Regions from separate parts of the Roseovarius halophilus (ex Wu et al. 2025) genome, predicted to be linked through region 2. Evidence: riboswitches for the same ligand, from Rfam matches in the RefSeq annotation. Region 2 holds a riboswitch; the other holds the start of a gene.

Region 1 (8,955 bases), on a different contig from region 2:
GACCGACCCCGAGCGGGTGGTGGTCTTCCATTCCCTGTCCAAACGGTCGAACCTGCCGGGCCGATCCGGCCCCTGATCCCGTGCCCGAGCCGGCGCCAGACCCCGAACCGACCCCGCTCCCTGATCCCGATCCGGCCCCGGCCCCCCAGGAAGACCCGGTTCGCGTGCCCGAACCCACGGCCCCCGAGACGCCGCAAGAGGTGCCCCAGGCGCCCCAGTCTGCGCCCGCGCCGACCCCGTCGGAACTGCCCGACAGCCCGCCACCCGAGATGCCGCAGCCTCTGGACGTGGCCGGGGCGGCGGAAACGGCCGACGCAGGCGCGCGGCCCGGCCTGCTGGGCCGCCTGTTGGGGCGGGGCGACAAGAAGACCGTGGTCCGGCGCGAGCTGGACGACGACATGCTCGAACAGCTCGAGGAATTGCTGATCAGCGCCGACATGGGCGTCGAAACCGCCCTGCGCGTCACCGCCAACATGGCCGAGGGGCGCTTTGGCAAGAAGCTCTCGACCCGGGAAATCAAGGAATTGCTGTCGGCCGAGGTGGCCCGCGTGATGGAGCCGGTGGCCCGGCCGATGCCGCTTTTTCCCTCCAAGCCGCAGGTGGTGCTTGTCGTGGGGGTCAACGGCTCGGGCAAGACCACGACCATCGGCAAGCTCGCCAGCCAGTTCCGCGCGGCGGGCAAATCGGTGGTGATCGCCGCCGGTGACACCTTCCGCGCGGCCGCCGTGGAGCAATTGCAGGTCTGGGGCGACCGGGCCGGGGTTCCGGTGCTGACCGCGCCCGCGGGGTCGGACCCCGCCAGCCTGGCCTGGGATGCCATGGACAAGGCCCAGAAAGACGGCGCAGACCTGCTGATGATCGACACCGCCGGGCGTCTGCAGAACCGTGCCGACCTGATGGAAGAGCTGGCCAAGATCGTCCGGGTGATCCGCAAGAAGGACCCCGACGCCCCGCACAACACCCTGCTGGTGCTGGATGCGACGACGGGCCAGAATGCCCTGTCGCAGGTCAAGACCTTCCAGCAGCTGGCCGATGTCTCGGGCCTTGTGATGACCAAGCTGGACGGCACCGCCAAGGGCGGCGTTCTGGTGGCCCTGGCCGACCAGTTCGGCCTGCCGATCCATGCCATCGGCGTGGGCGAACAGATCGACGACCTTGCCCCCTTCGATCCCGAGGATTTCGCCGCCGCCCTCACGGGGCTGGAGCGGTGAGGCGACAGGCCCCTGCGGCGCGGGCCAAGGCGGCAGACGCGCCGGATCCGACCCGAGCAGCGTGAGCGACTGGATCCTCTCCATCGCCGGAACGCCGCAGGGGGCGCTCTGGGCCTCGCTGCTGGCGCTTGTATCGGCGCTGGCGCATGCGGGCTTTGGTGCCTTGCAGAAAGGCCGCCACGACCCCTGGCTGATGCGCGGGGCCATCGACGGCTGGCTGGTGGTGATCTCGGCCCCCGTGGCGCTGTTCCTGGTGCCCTGGCCCACGCCGCAGACCTTCGCCATCCTAGCCGGGGCACTTGGCGTGCATTTCCTGTACAAGCTGGCCGTGGCGCTGGCCTACGAGCGGGCCGCCTATACGGTGGTCTACCCGGTGATCCGGGGCACCGGGCCGCTGGTGACGGTCTTCGCGGCCAGCCTGCTGTTCGGAGAGCTTTTCACTCCGCTGCAATGGGCGGGCGTGGCCTGTCTGTCGGGGGGCATGGCGTTGCTGGCGCTGCGCAACATGGCCGCCGATGCTGTGGACCCGGCGGGCGCGCGCCGCGGGCTGGTCTGGGCGCTGCTGGGTGGCCTGCTGGTGGCCTTCTACACCGTCTATGACGCCTGGGGCATCCGGCAATCGCCGGACCCGTTCACCTTTTTGGCCTGGTTCTTCTTCATCACTGCGCTGGATTTCCCGGTCCTGGCCTGGGTGCGGTATCGCAGGCTTGGCGCCCCGGGCGGGGTCGGGTCGTTGCTGTGGCGGGGCTTTGCCGGGGCGGCCATCGCCTGGGTCAGCTTCGGCGGGGTCATGCTGGCCACGCGGCTCGACAAGGTGGGCGAGGCGGCGGTCCTGCGCGAAACCTCGACGGTCTGGGCCGCGCTGATCGGCTGGTTCATCCTGGGCGAGACAGTCGGCCCGCGGCGCCTGTTCCTGATGGGATTGATCGCTTTGGGGGCTGTCATCGTGGAATTCGCAGGATAAGAGGGACCCATGGCAGAGAAACAGATCAAACCCTGGGTGAAACAGCTGCTGGAACTGGGCCCGACGCTGGCCTTCTTCCTGCTGTATCTGCGCATCAAGGACGACAGCTTTACCTATGGCGGGACAGAGTATTCCGGGTTCATCGTCGCCACGGTGGCCTTCGTGCCGATCCTGCTGGTGGCCATGGCGGTGCTGTGGCACCTGACGGGCAAGCTCAGCCGGATGCAGATCTTCACCGCCGTCATGGTGATTTTCTTCGGGGCGCTGACGGCCTGGTTCAACGACGAACGCTTCTTCAAGATGAAAACCTCGATCGTCTATGGCACCTTCGCGGCCTTGCTGGGCATCGGGCTGTTGCGCGGGCGCAGCTACCTGGAGTTCGTCATGGGGGAATTCCTGCCCATGGAACACGATGGCTGGATGATCCTGACGCGGCGGCTCTGCGGGCTTTTCATCGCGATGGCCGTGGTCAACGAAGTGATATGGCGCACCATGTCCGACACCACATGGGTCACGATCGAGACCTTCGGCTTCCCGATCGTGCTGTTCCTCTTTCTCTGGTCCCAGATCGTCGGGCTGCAACGCTACCTGATCGAGGAGAAGGGCGAGTGCTGATCGCCCCGCGCCCGCGTCAGCCCAGGCCGCGGAACCGGACGAGGCCGCGGCGGGGGCGTCAGCATCCCGCGCAGTGCGGGAAGGGGTGTGCGGTGGGGCTGCATCAGCAGCGCCCGGTAAAAGCGGAAGACCCCGGGCCGCAGGTAGCCCGACCAGTGGCAGACCGGCACCTTGGGCGGCGCGATGCGATGGCCCATGCGCGCCAGGGCTGCCAGCGTCGCGGGCCGGTCCAGCGCCACGTCAAGCCAGTTGGGCGCACTGAGTCCGGCGGCCACGGTGCGCCCGCCCAGGGGCGCGGCGAGCCGCAGCAAGGCATCGAACAGCAGGTTCTCGCGCCCGGTGACATTGACGAATTCGGCACCCGCGGCGGCGGGCGAGGCGGCCAGAACGGCCTGCGTCTCGCCCCGGAACAGCGCCGCCGAGATCAGGATCAACCGGTCCACCGCGCCGCCGGGCAGGCCGCGCAGTGCCAGCAGTGCCACCCGGGCGCCCAGGGAATGGCCGATCAGGTGCAGCGGCCGCTGCGGGGCCAGCCGCCGGATCGTCGTGATGAGACCTGCCAGGTCGGTCGCGGCGCGCTCGGCCCAAGCCAGCGCCTCCCAGATGTGGCCTCGGGCGGGCCAACCATAGGCGATGGCGAGCCCGGCCCCGCCCTTGAGCCCCAGGTGCCGCGGCCAGCTGACGGCCTTCCAGCAGTCGCGCCGCGGCTCAAGCGACAGGATGTGGCGGTGCGGACATCTGTCGGGATGATCGGGTGAGAACCGAAAGCCATGCAGCATGATCACCACCGGGGCCGCCTCGGGCAGGGCCGCCAGCGCCGTGGCGAGTGCTGCCTCGTCGGGGTGTCGGCCCATGTTGACTGCCAGAAGTGTCATCGGCTGCCCTCAACATCTTGGGTCCATGTGCGGGGTTACCGCTACAGAGGCGTGACAGACCCATGATGTTTCCGTGACAGATGCGGGCGGGATTGACGCCGGGGCGGGCTTGGCCTATCCCGACGTTTAGTGGCGATTTGTTACCGGATTGCGGGCCACTTTAAAGATGCCGCTAAAAGGGTCGATGGGATGCTTGCCCCGATGCCTTTGACCGGTATCGGGGTTTTTTCATGCCTGAAGGAGGGCGAAATGGACAAGTGGACGCGGCGCACGAGGGCCGTCCATTCCGGCACGCGGCGCAGCCAGTATGGCGAGGTGAGCGAGGCGCTCTTTCTCACTCAGGGCTTCGTCTACGACAGCGCCGAGGCCGCCGAGGCCCGGTTTCAGCAGGCGGGCGCGGATGAGTTCATCTATGCCCGCTACGGCAATCCCACGATGCGCATGTTCGAGGACCGTATCGCCGACATGCTGGGCTATGAGGACGCCTTCGCCTGCACCAGCGGCATGGCTGCCGTCAGTGGCGCGCTGACCGCCCTGTTGAAGGCCGGCGATCATGTCGTGTCGTCGCGCGCGCTCTTCGGGTCCTGTCTCTATGTGCTCGAGGATATCCTGGCCCGCTTCGGCGTCGAGGTGACGCTGGTCGATGGCACGGACAATGCTGCCTGGGCTGCGGCGATCCGCCCTGACACGCGGCTGGTCTTCTTCGAGAGCATCTCGAACCCCACGCTCGAGGTCGTGGACATGCCCGAGATCGTGCGCCTGGCCCATGCGCAGGGTGCGCTGGTCGTCGCCGACGATGCCATGGCGACGCCGATCCATTCCTATGCGCTCGACTGCGGCGCCGATATCGCCATTGTCTCGACCACCAAGCACGTGGACGGGCAGGGGCGCATGCTGGGCGGCGTGATCTGCGGCAGCCGCGACCTGATCCGGGGGCCCATCGAGACCTACATGAAGCACACCGGCGGCGCGATGAACCCCTTCACCGCCTGGACCCATCTCAAGGCGCTGGAAACCCTGGACCTGCGGGTGCGGGCGCAGGCCGAAGGCGCGGCGCGGGTGGCCGAGGCGCTGGCGCAGCATCCGGCCGTCGCTTGGCTGCGCTACCCGACCCATGCGGCGCACCCGCAATACGACTTGGCCCGGGCGCTCACTGCGGCGGGCGGCACCGTGCTGGCCTTCGAGGTCCGGGGCGGCAAGGCGGCGGCCTTCCGGGTGCTCAACGCGCTGGAGCTTGTGACGATCTCGAACAATTTCGCCGATGCCAAGTCCATCGCCACCCATCCCGCGACCACCACGCATAAGCGTCTGCCGCAGGATCAGAAAGAGGCGCTGGGCATAAGCGACGGGCTGCTGCGGCTCTCCATCGGGCTGGAGGACCCAGCTGATCTGATCGCCGATCTGACAGCGGCGCTGGAGCTTGCCTGATGTGGATTCGCGATGCCCGACTCGAGGAAGCGGCGGCTCTGGCCGAGGTTTTCTGGCGCGCCGTGCGCGAGGGCTCCAGCCCCTATCCCGAGGCGGCCCGCGCCGCCTGGGCGCCCGAGCCGCCGTCAGCGCATGACTTCGCTGCGCGGCTGGAGGGGCTGGAAACCGTCGTGGCCGAGGCCGCGGGGATCACCGGATTCATGGCGATGGACGCTGGCGGGTATCTGGACATGGCCTTCGTGCTGCCCGCGCAGCGCGGGCAGGGTGTCGCCGATCAACTCCTTGCGGTGCTGGAAAGCCGGGCCCGGGCGCGGCGGCTGCCGCTGCTGACAACCCGCGCCAGCCTGATGGCGCGATCCTTCTTTGCCCGCCAGGGGTGGCAGGTGGTTGCCCCCGACCCGGTGACCCGGGCGGGCGTGGTGCTGGACCGGTTCGAGATGCGAAAACCATTGGCCGCCAGCCTGGGCGAAAAAGGCCGCGCGGCCGAGGCCGGAGCAAGGATTTTCGACAATCCTTGGCCGGGCAGTCTGGCAACCGCCCGGTAGACGCCGCGTCTCCGCAAGCGCCGTCGACGGCGCTTGACCCGGGAGAGGTGCCGTCGGATCATCCGGGCAGCGTAGGTCGCCTTGTTGATCCGGTCGTGTCGCAAACCCGTATTGTAAAGGCACTATCTGGAAAGTCAGCGTGTTCGTCCCATGTTAAGGGAAAGCGCGTGCATCTGAAGAGGCCGACATGAACCTGCATTCCAAGGACCTGACCCGCGAGTTGACCCGCGAGGACGCAGCCGAGGCGCTGGCGCTGCTGCGCCGCTGGGCCGAAGGGGCCAGCGACGCCGAGGCGGCCGACCTCGATCCCCTCGTGTCGCGCCTGATCCCCGGGGGCGAGGTGTCGAACTACCCGGCCCTGGCCCGTGCCTACCCGCAGGAATTCCGCGTGGACGAGGCCTACAAGGCCAGCATGCCCGATCTTCAGAACGGCCCGGCCAGCATTATCCGTGGCGCCCGCCGGGCGATCCAGCATGTCGGCATCTCGAATTTCCGACTGCCGATCCGCTTTCACACCCGCGACAACGGCGATCTGACGCTCGAGACCAGCGTCACCGGAACCGTCAGCCTGGAGGCCGAAAAAAAGGGCATCAACATGTCCCGCATCATGCGAACCTTCTACGAGCATGCCGAGGAGACCTTTTCCTTCGAGGTGGTCGAACGGGCCCTGGACGCCTACAAGTCCGATCTCGAAAGCTTCGACGCCCGCATCGAGATGCGCTTTTCCTTCCCTGTGAAGGTCGGTTCGCTGCGCTCGGGCCTGTCGGGCTATCAGTATTACGACATCGCGCTCGAGGTGGTGGAGACCGATGGCCTGCGCCGCCGGATGATGCACCTCGACTATGTCTATTCCTCGACCTGTCCCTGTTCGCTGGAGCTGTCCGAACACGCCCGGCAGTATCGCGGCCAGCTGGCCACGCCGCATTCCCAAAGGTCGGTCGCGCGCGTCTCGGTCGAGGTGGACGCCGATGCCCCCTGCCTGTGGTTCGAGGACCTGATCGAACTGTGCCGCAGCGCGGTGCCCACCGAGACCCAGGTCATGGTCAAGCGCGAGGACGAACAGGCCTTTGCCGAGCTCAACGCCGCCAATCCGATCTTCGTCGAGGATGCCGCGCGGCTGTTTTCCGAGGCGCTCCAAGGGGATGCGCGCATCGGTGATTTCCGCGTGATCGCCAGCCACCAGGAATCCCTGCATTCGCACGATGCGGTCAGCGTGCTGACCGAAGGCCCGACCTTCGAGGCCGAGAGCCTGGACCCCAAGCTGTTTTCCACCCTGATCCACGCGCGCTGACCACGCGCGCGCCGCGCGGGCGCTTGACTATTTCGACACGGCGGGCCAACGCTTTCGCCCATGTTGGACCTGCGCCCCGTGGGATATGTCATCGGCCTTCTCGTGGCGGCGCTGGGTGTCACGATGCTGGCGCCGCTGCTCGCCGATCTCGTCGGCGGCACGGGTGCGCCGCTGGCCTTTCTGGAATCCGGGCTGCTGACCATCGCCATCGGCGGCATGATCGCGATGGCCTGCCGGAACGGTCTGTCCGACCGGCTGACCGTGCGCGATGCCTTCCTGCTGGCATCGGGCACATGGTTCGTGCTGCCGCTTTTCGGGACGCTTCCCTTCATCCTGGGCGAAACCGAACTGTCGCTGACCGATGCCTTCTTCGAGTCCATGTCCGGCATGACCACAACCGGGTCGACCGTCATCAGTGGCCTAGATGACCGGGGATATGGAATCCTGTTGTGGCGCGCCATCCTGCAATGGCTGGGCGGGGTCGGTATCGTCGTGGTGGCGATGATCTTCCTGCCCGTCATGCGCGTTGGCGGGATGCAGTTCTTCCAGAGCGAGGGGTTCGACACGCTGGGAAAGGCGCTGCCGCGGGCCATCGACATCTCGGTGGGGCTTATCAATGTCTACCTGGTGCTGACCATCGCCGCGGTCATCGCCTATGTGGTGCTGGGCATGTCCATCTTCGATGCCGTCGCCCATGCCCTGACGACGGTCTCGACCGGCGGTTTTTCCACCACCGACAAGTCCATCGGCGGCTTTCCTCCGGCGGTGCAATATGCCTCGGTGATCTTCATGATCCTGGCCAGCATCCCGTTCATCCGGATGTTCCAGCTGGCCATCGGCCAGCCCGGCCCGATCCTGCGCGATCCGCAAATTCGCACCTATCTGATCTGGCTGGCCTATGCCACGGCCCTGGTGGTGATCTACCGCGCCCTGCGCGAGGACACACCCTTCGAGGAAGTGCTGCGGTTCAGCCTGGTCAACATCGTATCCTTCTTTTCCGGCACGGGCTACGGCACCGGCGACGTCACGACGTGGGGGCCGTTTGCCTTCATGGTGCTGTTCATGGTCGGCGCCATCGGCGGCTGCACAGGCTCGACCGGGTGCTCGATCAAGGTGTTCCGCTATCAGATCCTGCTGCGCAGCCTGCTGGTGAGCATCCGCAAGGTCCACTCGCCCAACCGCGTCGCGCGCATCTCCTACGGCGGGCAGCCGGTCGAGACGAATGTCCTCGATTCCGTCATCCTCATGTTCACCGTCTTCATGGTGACATTCTTCCTGTTGATTGTCGGCCTGTCCATGACGGGGCTGTCGTTTCTGTCGTCGGTCACCGCGGCCTGGACGGCGATCTTCAACGTCGGTCCCGCCTTCGGGTCGATCATCACCGACTCGGGGTCGCTGGAAAGATTGCCCGAGGCGGCAAAATGGCAGATGATCTTCGGCATGTACCTGGGGCGTCTTGAGATCGTCTCGGTGATCGTGGTCTTGCTGCCCCGTTTCTGGAGGGCCTGATGCACCCTCCCCGGTTCGATCTGGCGGGGCGCCGCACCGGCGCGGTGCCGCACGTCGGCAAGAAAGGGTAAGCACGATGTGCGGACGCATGGCCCTGACCCTGCCCCACGCGGCGATGGCTCAGGTCTTCGACGCCACCCCGGCCAATGACCTTCCGGCGGTGCCCGATTACAATGTCTGCCCCACCACGCAGATCGCAACCGTGACCAGCGACGCGGGCACGTGGCACCTGCGGCCCATGCGCTGGGGCTTTGTGCCGCATTGGTACAAGGCGCTGAGTGATGGCCCGCTGCTGATCAACGCCCGCGCCGAGACCATCGCCGAGAAACCCGCCTTTCGCGCCGCCTGCCGGGACCGGCGCTGCCTTGTCCCGGCCAGCGGCTTTTACGAATGGACCCGCCTTGAAGACGGCACCCGGCTGCCCTGGTACATCACTCGCCGCGACGGCGCGCCGCTGGCCTTTGCCGGCATCTGGCAGGATTGGGAAAAAGACGGCGCGGTGTGGACGACCTGCGCT
Region 2 (4,245 bases):
ATGAGGTGCCGGGCCGCCCCGTCGAGGCTCCCCCGGCGGCCCCGCCCAGTGAAGACCCCGAGCCCGGGCCACTGCCGGAAAGTCCGACGCGCGCGCCCGAGCCGGGCCCGGATCCCGCGCCGGTGGAAATTCCGCCGGCCGGGCCGCAGGAAAGTGGGAAATCGGGATTGCTGGGCCGGCTGCTGGGGCGCGGTGACGGCAAGGCCGTGCCGCGCCGCGTTCTGGATGACGACATGCTGGAGCAACTGGAGGAGCTGCTCATCACCGCCGACATGGGGGTGGACACGGCGCTTCGCGTGACGGCGAACATGGCGGAGGGGCGCATGGGCAAGCGGCTCTCGACCCAAGAGATCAAGGAGCTTCTTTCGCGCGAGATCGCGCGGATCATGGAACCTGTGGCGCGCCCGCTACCGATCTATCCCAAGCGGCCGCAGGTGGTGCTGGTGGTGGGCGTCAACGGGTCGGGCAAGACCACGACCATCGGCAAGCTGGCCAGCCAGTTCAAGGCGGCGGGCAAACAGGTGGTGATCGCGGCCGGTGACACGTTTCGCGCCGCCGCCGTGGAGCAGCTGCAAATCTGGGGCGACCGGGCCGGCGTGCCTGTCCTGACCGCGCCCGAGGGGTCGGACCCGGCGAGCCTTGCCTTCGACTCCATGGAAAAGGCGCAGCGCGACGGGGCGGACCTGTTGATGATCGACACGGCCGGGCGGCTGCAGAACCGGCAGGACCTGATGGAGGAACTGGCCAAGATCGTGCGCGTGATCCGCAAGAAGGATGAAACAGCACCGCACAACACGTTGCTCGTGCTCGACGCGACGACCGGGCAGAACGCGCTGAGCCAGGTCGAGACGTTCCAGAAACTGGCCGATGTGTCGGGGCTGGTGATGACCAAGCTGGACGGCACGGCCAAGGGCGGTGTTCTGGTGGCGCTGGCCGATCGGTTCGGCCTGCCGATCCACGCCATCGGCGTGGGCGAGCAGATCGATGACCTGGCCCCGTTCGACCCCGAGGAATTCTCTGCCGCGCTGACCGGGCTTGCCGCCGGATGATGCCCGTTACCGTGTCGTCCGGGGGCGGCAAGCGGGCTTGCCACGCGGCCCCGGGTGGCCCATGAGCGATTGGCTGATCTCGCTGGAGGGCACCGAGGCGGGGCATCGGCTGGCTCTCGGGCTGGCATTGCTCGCGGCGTTGCTGCACGCGGCGTTCGGGGCGCTTCAGAAGGGGCGGTACGACCCGTGGCTGAGCCGGGGCGCGATAGATGCGAGTTACGCGCTGATGGCCGCGCCCTTCGCGCTATTCGTCGTGCCGTGGCCGGGGGCACACATGTGGCCCATTTTCGTCGGCGTCTTCGTGATCCATCTGGGCTACAAGATCCTGCAGGCGATGGCCTATACCAAGGGCGCCTACACGGTCGTCTACCCGGTGGTGCGCGGGACAGGGCCGCTTTTCACGGTGATCGGTGCCTACTTGCTGTTCGGGGAAGTGTTCACCGTCACGCAGTGGCTGGGCGTGGGCGTGCTGCTGGCCGGGATTTACGGGCTGGCCGTCTATAACCTGCGCACCATCACGCTGGACCGCGAGACGATGCCGCTGGCGCTCGGGCTGGCGGTGGTGACCGGGCTGTTCGTGGCGCTTTACACAACCTATGACGCCTACGGGATCCGGGCCGCCGTTGATCCCTTCACCTTTCTGGCGTGGTTCTTCCTGATCGACGGGCTGGCGTTGCCGCCTTTCGCGTGGCTGCGCTGGCGCAACCTGCCTGTCCGGCCCGCGCCCGGGCCGTTGATGCTGCGCGGGCTTGCCGGGGGGCTTGTGGCCTTCGGCTCGTTCGGGGCCGTGATGATGGCGACGCGGCTGGACAAGGTGGGCGAGGCGGCGGTGCTGCGCGAAACCTCGACCGTGTTCGCGGCGCTTATCGGGTGGTTGGTTCTGCGCGAGACGGTGGGACCGCGTCGGATTGCGTTGATGGCTTTGATCGCCGCCGGCGCCGTGATAGTTGAGGCTGGCGGATGAGGAAGGAAAACGATGCGTGACAAACAGGTGAAACCCGCCGTGAAGACGGCGCTGGAACTGGGGCCGGTGATTGCCTTTTTCGTGGCCTACCTGCTTTTGAAGGACCGGGTCTTCTCCATCGGGGGCACGGGCTATGACGGTTTCATCGTGGTCACGGCGGGCTTCATCCCGGTGTTCCTTGTTTCGATCGGGATCCTCTGGCGCCTGACCGGGCATCTTTCGCGGATGCAGGTGCTGACGGCGGTGCTGATCGTGATCTTCGGCGGTCTCAGCGTCTGGTTCAACGATCCGCGTTTCTTCAAGATGAAGCCGACGATCATCTACCTGATTTTCGGCGGCTTGCTTGGTTTTGGCCTGCTGCGGGGCCGATCCTACCTGCAATATGTCATGGAAGGCCTTATGCCGCTCAGTGACGAAGGATGGATGATCCTGACACGGCGCCTTACGCTGTTCTTTCTCGGGCTGGCGGTGCTCAACGAGGTGATCTGGCGCACCCAGAGCGAGGAGGCATGGGTCTATTTCAAGACCTTCGGCCTGACGGCGGCGATCTTTCTTTTCTTCATGACGCAGGGCCGGCTTTTCCGCGATTACAGCACGCAGGAAAGCGACGGGGACTGATCGACCCGTCGCCGGCGGCCGGGCCGTTGACCCTTGCCGGGGCAGCCAACGGTCGGGCTGCGCACCGGTGTTGACCCGCGCGCTTTCTTGGGGCAAGACTGATGGCGTGGCGATTTGTTCCCGATTGCGGGCCACGTTAAACAAGACCGCTAAAGTGGCAAGGTTCGAAAGCCCCCTTTCGCTTGGCCGCGTCGGGGGTTTTTTCATGGGCCTCGGGGCCCGGAGGACTGGCATGACACAGGATTGGAACGCGCGCACGAAACTGGTGCATGGCGGCAGCCGTCGCAGCCAATGGGGCGAGGTCAGCGAAGCGATCTACCTCACCCAGGGGTTCGTCTATGACAGCGCGGAGGCCGCTCAGGCACGATTCCTCGGGGCAGGGCCGGACGAGTTCATCTATGCCCGCTACGGCAACCCCACGGTCGCCATGTTCGAGGACCGCATCGCCGGGCTCGAAGGCGCGGAGGACGCGTTTGCCACCGCCAGCGGCATGGCGGCGGTGAGCGGCGCGCTGACGTCGATGCTGAAAGCCGGCGACCACGTGGTCAGCGCCCGCGCGCTCTTCGGGTCCTGCCTGTATGTCCTCGAGGAAGTACTGACCCGTTTCGGGGTCGAGGTCACCTTCGTCGACGGCACCGACCTGGCGGCCTGGCAAGAGGCGGTGCGCGCGGATACGCGGGCCGTGTTCTTCGAAACCGTGGCCAATCCGACGCTGGAGGTGGTGGACGTGGGCGCGGTGGCCGAGATTGCCCATGCCGTCGGGGCTACCGTGATCGTGGACAATGTTTTCGCCACGCCGGTGTTTTCGCGGGCAATATCGCTGGGCGCTGATGTCGTGGTGTATTCGGCCACCAAGCATATCGACGGGCAGGGCCGGACGCTGGGCGGTGTGATACTGGGCCGTACGGAGTTCATCCGCAAGACGGTGGAACCCTACATGAAACACACCGGCGGCTCGATGTCGCCGTTCACGGCGTGGGTGATGCTCAAGGGGCTGGAAACGCTCGACCTGCGGGTGCGGGCGCAGACAGACGGCGCCGAAACAATCGCCAAGGCATTGGACGGCCACGAAAAACTGGACCGGGTGATTTACCCGGGCCTGCCGGGGCATCCGCAGAATGCGCTGGTCCAGCGGCAAATGCGCCGGGGCGGTACCGTCATCGCGCTGGATATCAAGGGCGGGCAGGCGGCGGCGTTCCGGTTCCTGAACGCGCTGAAGATCGTGCTGATTTCCAACAATCTGGGCGATGCCAAATCGATCATCACGCACCCGGCGACAACGACGCATCAGCGCTTGCCGGAGGAGACGAAGGACGCGCTCGGCATCACGCCGGGATTGGTGCGGTTGAGCGTGGGGATCGAGGACCCGGCGGATCTGCTGGCGGACCTGACCCGGGCGCTGGACGCGGTCTGACCCCGCAAGGCGCCCGCGGCATCGCGTCGGCAACGCATCGGTATCGCGCAGGTGGCCCGGACGCCGCCGGCAGGTGAGCGCTTTCACTCGGTTTGATACCTGCGGAAAATTTTTGTGTTTGTTTTCAGTGTCTTGCGATAGGGCGATTTCAATGGGTTTGATACTTTTTGGCGGGAAATGGGCGATTTCGCCTTTGTGGC

Evidence for each region. Region 2 has a riboswitch for S-adenosylmethionine ahead of metZ (O-succinylhomoserine sulfhydrylase). Riboswitches for the same ligand answer to the same signal wherever they lie in the genome.
Region 1: it holds a riboswitch for S-adenosylmethionine, as region 2 does, so the genes downstream of both, ACH107_RS26125 (aminotransferase class V-fold PLP-dependent enzyme) here and metZ (O-succinylhomoserine sulfhydrylase) in region 2, are expected to answer to the same signal.

What each region holds. Positions count from the first base shown of each region.
Region 1 is NZ_JBKOTX010000193.1:40-8,994, forward strand. Features, by position in the region: gene ftsY (signal recognition particle-docking protein FtsY) at 30-1,211, shown strand; gene ACH107_RS26110 (EamA family transporter) at 1,273-2,175, shown strand; gene ACH107_RS26115 (inner membrane-spanning protein YciB) at 2,185-2,790, shown strand; gene ACH107_RS26120 (serine aminopeptidase domain-containing protein) at 2,760-3,665, opposite strand; SAM riboswitch at 3,785-3,862, shown strand; gene ACH107_RS26125 (aminotransferase class V-fold PLP-dependent enzyme) at 3,915-5,093, shown strand; gene ACH107_RS26130 (GNAT family N-acetyltransferase) at 5,093-5,638, shown strand; gene folE2 (GTP cyclohydrolase FolE2) at 5,826-6,929, shown strand; gene ACH107_RS26140 (TrkH family potassium uptake protein) at 6,990-8,438, shown strand; gene ACH107_RS26145 (SOS response-associated peptidase) at 8,515-8,955, shown strand, end outside.
Region 2 is NZ_JBKOTX010000310.1:331-4,575, reverse strand. Features, by position in the region: gene ftsY (signal recognition particle-docking protein FtsY) at 1-1,049, shown strand, start outside; gene ACH107_RS30260 (EamA family transporter) at 1,111-2,013, shown strand; gene ACH107_RS30255 (inner membrane-spanning protein YciB) at 2,026-2,631, shown strand; SAM riboswitch at 2,728-2,805, shown strand; gene metZ (O-succinylhomoserine sulfhydrylase) at 2,864-4,045, shown strand.